Linked DNA regions of Gemmobacter sp. 24YEA27. The protein of the gene in region 1 binds, or shares a complex with, the protein of each later gene. Links are inferred from orthologs where the notes say so. Each region holds a gene or a part of one and is shown on either strand. Other genes may lie near its edges.

The links. Proteins that work in one complex are often made in the same cells at the same time.
Region 2: the proteins of QNO18_RS15230 (region 1) and eno are in contact, whole or in part, in a solved structure (PDB 2FYM), measured with the Escherichia coli proteins. The link is inferred for Gemmobacter sp. 24YEA27 from one-to-one orthologs.

Annotation. Positions count from the first base shown.
Region 1 is NZ_JASJPW010000001.1:3,056,533-3,060,189, forward strand. Bases 42-3,628 are described here. They hold QNO18_RS15230 (ribonuclease E/G), read right to left. Parts: upstream 3,257-3,628; coding sequence 242-3,256; downstream 42-241. Other genes in these bases: QNO18_RS15225 (DMT family protein), read left to right, coding at 42-135. Outside these bases: more of QNO18_RS15225, read left to right, coding at 1-41. UniProt on the Escherichia coli protein: Endoribonuclease that plays a central role in RNA processing and decay. Required for the maturation of 5S and 16S rRNAs and the majority of tRNAs. Also involved in the degradation of most mRNAs.
Region 2 is NZ_JASJPW010000001.1:2,606,983-2,609,909, reverse strand. The notes cover bases 71-2,927. They hold eno (phosphopyruvate hydratase), read right to left. Parts: upstream 2,210-2,927; coding sequence 932-2,209; downstream 71-931. Other genes in these bases: QNO18_RS13005 (DMT family transporter), read right to left, coding at 2,351-2,927; QNO18_RS13015 (RSP_2648 family PIN domain-containing protein), read left to right, coding at 296-838; QNO18_RS13020 (RSP_2647 family RNA methyltransferase), read left to right, coding at 71-294. Also shown: more of QNO18_RS13020, read left to right, coding at 1-70. UniProt on the Escherichia coli protein: Catalyzes the reversible conversion of 2-phosphoglycerate (2-PG) into phosphoenolpyruvate (PEP). It is essential for the degradation of carbohydrates via glycolysis.

The DNA.
Region 1 (3,657 bases):
ATCCAGGAGGTGATCACCCTCGCGGTTTTTGCGGCGTTTTCGGTGCTCTATCTCAAGGAATCCCTTGGCTGGAACCATCTGATCGGCTTCAGCCTGATCGCTCTTGGCGCGTTCTTCATCTTCCAGAAATGGTGACGCCCCCCCCCGCAGATAAAGACTGGATGGCAAAGACCGGGCAGCAAAGACCGGGCGGCAAAGAAAAAGGGGGCCTGGCGGCCCCCTTTTTTAATCTCTGCGCGGATCAGCGGCCCTGCGACCACCAGCCCTTTTTGCGCGGGCGGTCATCATCGCCATCCGCGTCATCGGCCAGACCGGACTGACCCGCATCAGCGACCGGGGCCTCACCCGCATCCGCCACACCGGCAATACCAGGATCTGCCGCCATCCTCGCCGGGACCGGTGCCGGAGAAGCCTCAGCCGGGCCACCTGCGGGCGCCTCGGGCGTGGCTTCCGCCGGTGCGGCCTCAACCGCTGCAACCTGAGCCCCCGCAACGTCAACCACTGCGACCTCGGCCTCATCGGCCTTCTTCGACCGCGAACGGCTGCTTGCGGCTTTCGGCTTCGCCGCTGCGCGGCTGCGCGCGGGCTTCTTCGCGGCGGCCGGCTCAGAAGCGACAGCCTCAGGCGCGGCTTCTTCCCCGACAACCGCTGTGCTGGCTTTCGCCCGGCTGCGGCGCTTTGGTGCCGGGGCGGTGGCAGGAGCCTCTGCCTCAGACGCCACAGCTTCGCCAGCCACGACCGGATCAGTCACAGCGGTTTCAGCCACAACCGTGTCGGACACAGCCTTATCAGCCACAACTACCACAGTCTCTGCCGCATCGGCCGCCGCTGCAGCTGCCTTTGCCGCCGCAGATTTCGACCGCGACCGCGTCGCCCGCTTCGGTTTCGCCGGCGCTGCGGCTTCTGGCGCCACTGCCTCGCTCACGTCACCGGCTGCAACCTCTGCATCGGTGCCGTCAGCGTCATCCTCATCCGAGCCTTCTTCATCCGACTCGTCGCCCGCATCAGAGCTGCCCTCGGCGCCCTGACCATCACGGCCACCCCGACGACGGCGACGACGACGGCGCTTCTTCTTGCCGCCCCCTTCTCCGCCTTCCGCCGCAGGCTCGGCCCGGACTGGCGCTGCAACCGCAACTGCCTCTTCCGCGACCTCTTCTTCCTCGTCCAGGATCTCGTCGACCAGATCCTCATCTTCTTCCTCGACCAGATCGCCCATCAACCCGGCATGGCCAGAGATGACCTGGCTCGGCTCGGGCAGGCTGCGGGTCGCGGTCTTGAACTTCTCCAGCTCGAAATCGGGCGAGACGAGCGCCGGATCGGCCTCCATCCGCACCGCCATACCGTAGCGGGATTCGATCAGCCCGATATGTTCGCGCTTATGGTTAAAGAGGTAGTTGACGATGCCAATCGGCGCCTTCAGCAGCACCTCTTTCGAGCGCTTGCGCGTGCCCTCTTCTTCCAGCGCGCGCAGGATCGTCAGGGCCATGCTGTCATCCGAACGGATCAGCCCGGTGCCATGGCAATGCGAGCAGGGCTGCGTGGTCGATTCCAGCATCCCCGGACGCAGCCGCTGGCGCGACATTTCCATCAGGCCAAAGCCCGAGATCCGGCCAACCTGGATCCGCGCACGGTCGGTTTTCAGCCGGTCTTTCAGCCGCTTCTCGACCGAGGCGTTGTTGCGACGCTCTTCCATGTCGATGAAGTCGATCACGATCAGCCCGGCCAGATCGCGCAGACGCAGCTGGCGGGCGACCTCGTCACAGGCCTCAAGGTTGGTCTTGAGCGCGGTATCCTCGATGGATCCCTCTTTCGTCGCGCGGCCCGAGTTCACGTCGATGGCGACCAGCGCCTCGGTGATGCCGATGACGATGTAGCCGCCGGATTTCAGCTGCACGACCGGATTGAACATGCCGCCGAGATAGCTCTCGACCTGGAAGCGCGCGAAAAGCGGCATCGGCTCGTTATAGAGCTTCACCTGTTTCGCATGCGCCGGCATGATCATCCGCATGAAGTCTTTGGCGGAACGGTAGCCCGCCTCACCCTCAACCAGCACCTCGTCGATCTCGCGGCTATAGAGATCGCGGATGGTGCGCTTGATCAGATCGCCTTCCTCATAGATCGCGGCAGGCGCAACCGAGCGCAAAGTCAGATCGCGGATCTGTTCCCAGAGCCGCATCAGATATTCATAATCGCGCCGGATTTCCGGCTTGGTGCGCTTGGCCCCGGCGGTGCGGATGATCAGGCCCGCGCCTTCCGGCACCTCCAGCTCGCCCGCGATTTCCTTCAGCTTCTTACGGTCGGCCGCCTGGGTGATCTTGCGCGAGATGCCACCGCCACGCGCAGTATTCGGCATCAGCACGCAGTAACGCCCGGCAAGCGAGAGATAGGTGGTCAGAGCAGCACCCTTGTTGCCGCGCTCTTCCTTGACGACCTGGACCAGCATGATCTGCCGGACCTTGACCACTTCCTGGATCTTGTATTTGCGCAGGCGCGACCGGCGCGGGGCGGCGATCTCTTCCGAGACATCCTCTTCCGCAATGGTCTCGATCTCATCTGCACTGGCAGCGGCGTGATGGTCATGATCGCCATGATCATGGTCGCTGTGATCATGATCTTCATGACCATCCGCAGGCGCGTCATCGCCACGGGCCTCGTCGCCCGCATCGTCTTCGCCCGCATCAGCTTCACCGGCATCACTTTCACCGGCAGCCTGTTCGACCGCAGCCCGTTCGGACGGCGCGACAGCATCGGGCCCGGTCGAGGCCAGGCCCTCAGCAACCGCAAGAGCGGAAGCGCCCTCCTCGCCCTCACCGGCCGAGAGATCGATCACATCCATCTCGCTGTGCGAGGCCGCAGCCTCACCTGCCACCGGCGCCGAAACGCTGGGATCGGCGGGCGCGCGTTCAGCCCGCGGTGCCGGCTTGCGGCGGCGGGCACGACGATTGTCCTCTTCCTCTTCCTCACGCGCCATAGCGCGTTCTTCGGCGAGGAGCGCCTGGCGGTCCGCAACCGGGATCTGATAGTAATCCGGATGGATCTCGGCAAAAGCGAGGAAGCCGTGGCGGTTTCCACCATAATCCACAAAGGCCGCCTGGAGCGAAGGCTCCACCCGCGTCACCTTGGCGAGGTAGATATTCCCCGCGAGCTGGCGCTTGTTTATTGTTTCAAAGTCAAATTCTTCAACTTTGTTTCCGTCCACCACAACAACCCGGGTCTCCTCGGGATGGGTGGCGTCGATAAGCATCTTCTTAGCCATGTTTTTCCATTGCGCCCCGGTGGCATAAAGGCCCCCGGCGGCCCTGAGACAGGGCCGGAGAGCAGATCATACGGTTCGGGGCGGCTTGTCTGAGCGCAGACGGCGGGCGCGAACGGGCTCAGCCGGCAACAGGTGCCGGTATCGCCAATCGTTACACTGCTCACGCGCCTCATCGCGGTTACGTCCTGGGGGTTCAGGCCCCCACCTTACTGGCCAGACAGGCACTTCATGGGGAAGCGCTGGTCCATCTGGCAATGTGCACAGCCTTACGGCCGATCCGGCTCCCGGTCATGAGGCGGCGCGGAACGCCGCGCCATGCCCCGCAAAGGGGAGAGAATTTCTTTGACCGTTACAAAACGGCCATAGCGGGCAACTTACGATCAAAGCTGACTGAAGGGCAA
Region 2 (2,927 bases), 450 kb from region 1 along the record:
CCGCCGGCCTTTGCTCCGGCCAAACCGGCGCTTGAGGCCGGGCTCAGGGCCTATGAACGGGTGGCAAAGCTGGCGGCTGCGCTGGTTGCGCCCGGCGGCTATCTGGTCCTCTGTTCCTGTTCGCATGCCGCGGATCTTTCATCCTTCCGCAATGCTTCGGCCCGCGGGATCGGGCGGGGCGGGCGGCGCGGGCAGCTGATCTATACCGGTTTTGCCGGCCCCGACCATCCGGTGCTGCCGCAGCTTGCGGAAACGGGGTATCTCAAGGCGCTCGCCTTCCGCCTGGACGGCTGAGATGAAGGCCGTTCTCGACGCTTGTGTCCTCTTCCCGACGGTTTTGCGGGAGATCTTGCAGGGCGCGGGTGAGGCGGGTCTCTATGAGCCGGTCTGGTCCGACCGGATCCTCGGCGAATGGACGCATTCGTCGGCCAAACTCGGGCCCGGGGTGCAGGTGGTGGCCGAAGGCGAGGCTGCGCTGTTTCGCGCGGCTTTCCCGCGCGGACGGGTGGCGCCACAACCGGCCATCGAGGCGCGCCTGGTGTTGCCCGATCCCGGCGATCTGCATGTGCTGGCGACGGGCATCGCCGGCCATGCCGATGCGATTGTGACCTTCAACGCCTCGGATTTTCCTGGTCATGTTCTGGCGGAGGAAGGCATTTCCCGAAGGGATCCGGATGGCTTTCTGTGGGAGCTGCACTCGCGCGCGCCGGAAAAGATGGCGGCGATTGTCGAGCGGGTGCGTGCAAAAGCCGAAAACCTGTCCGGCCAGCCGGTCGGCGTGAAACCGCTTTTGAAACGCGTGCGGCTCTTTCGTCTCGCCAAAGCCCTGGCCGGCTGATCCGGCACGAAAACGGGCGCCTAAAGGCGCCCGCAAATTTCGGAAACGAAATTTGTGCCGGATTTTTTGAAAAAATCCGGCTTCTGGCTGAGGTCAGCCCTTCAGGATCGAACGCCCCGCGTATTCGGCGGTTTCGCCCAGCATTTCTTCGATACGGATCAGCTGGTTGTATTTTGCCATCCGGTCCGAGCGCGACAGCGAGCCGGTCTTGATCTGACCGCAATTCGTCGCGACGGCGAGATCAGCGATGGTGCTGTCTTCGGTCTCGCCCGAACGATGCGACATCACATTGGTATAGCGCGCGCGATGTGCCATATCGACGGCCTCAAGCGTCTCGGTCAGGGTGCCGATCTGGTTGACCTTCACCAGCATCGAATTGGCGATACCCTTGCTGATGCCCTCGGCCAGACGGCGCGGATTGGTCACGAAAAGATCGTCACCCACCAGCTGCACCTTGTTGCCGATCCTGTCGGTCAGAAGCTTCCAGCCCGCCCAGTCATCTTCGGCCATACCGTCTTCGATCGAGATGATCGGGTAATCCGCCGCGAGCTTCGCGAGGTATTCGGCATTCTCTTCCGAGGAAAGCGAGATGCCTTCACCCTTCATCTCATATTTGCCGCCCTTGAAATACTCGGTCGCGGCGCAATCGAGGGCGAGGTAGATATCCTCGCCGGGCTTGTAACCTGCCTTTTCAATCGCCTTCAGAATGAAGTCGAGCGCCACGCGCGACGAAGACAGGTTCGGCGCAAAGCCTCCCTCATCGCCGACATTGGTGCCATAGCCCGCTGCCGACAGCTCTTTTTTCAGCGTGTGGAAGACTTCCGACCCCATGCGGACCGCGTCACGGATATCATCCGCGCCGACCGGCATGATCATGAATTCCTGAATGTCGATCGGGTTGTCGGCATGTTCGCCGCCATTGATGATATTCATCATCGGGACCGGCAGCACGCGCGCCGAGGTGCCGCCGATATAGCGGTAGAGCGGCTGGGTGGTGTATTCCGCCGCAGCCTTTGCCACCGCGAGCGAGACGCCGAGGATCGCATTCGCGCCAAGGCGGGATTTGTTCGGCGTGCCGTCCATCTCGATCATGGTGCGGTCGATGCCGGTCTGTTCGGTGGCGTCATAGCCAACCAGCTCTTCGGCGATCTCGCCATTGACGGCAGCCACCGCCTCCAGCACGCCTTTGCCGAAATAGCGGGATTTGTCGCCATCGCGGCGCTCATTGGCCTCATGGGCGCCGGTCGAGGCCCCCGAGGGCACTGCAGCGCGGCCCATGGCGCCGCTTTCCAGCACCACATCGACCTCTACGGTCGGATTGCCGCGGCTGTCGAGAATTTCGCGGGCGTGAATGTCAATGATCGTGCTCATCGTAAGCTCCGGGTCAGACGTTTCTGTTTCAGTCGGGCGGGATGGGCCGATCCCGATCCCCGTTTAGCGGGAGCCGCCGCCCTGGGGAAGGGCGGCAATCCCCAGGCCTGCGTGTTTTTTGCAGGGCTTGTTGCGTTCTGGTTAATGCGCCCGTTTTCTGGCGCGGCCGAACATATAGAGGCCGGACAGGATCACGAGGCCCGATCCGATCACCACATTGAGGCTCAGATGTTCGCCAAGGAAAAGGACAGCCAGTATGAACGCGAATACCAGGCGCGTGTAACGAAACGGTGCCACGGCCGAAACTTCGCCGATCCGCATCGACTCGACCACCATATAGTAACCGATCAGCCCGGCTAAGACCGCGCAGGCCAGCACCACACCCTGTTCGGGGGCGGGCGCCTGGAAGCCCTCGCCGCGCACCAGCATCAGAAGCACGCCCGCAGGGACCGAGGCCAGAACCCCCCAGGAGGAAAGGCTCATTGTTCCCAGATGCGGCGGCAACCGGCGCGTCACGAGGTCGCGTACCGAAAGGGCTATGACGCAGCCGACCATGGCGAGGCCGGCAATGTCGATCCCGGCCTTCCAGGGTTCCAGAATGATCATCACACCGACAAAGCCGGTCAGGATCGAGATCCAGCGCCGCCAGCCGACGGTCTCGCCCAGAAACAGCGCGGCCCCCGCAGTGATCATCAGGGGCGAAGCCTGTAACAGCGCC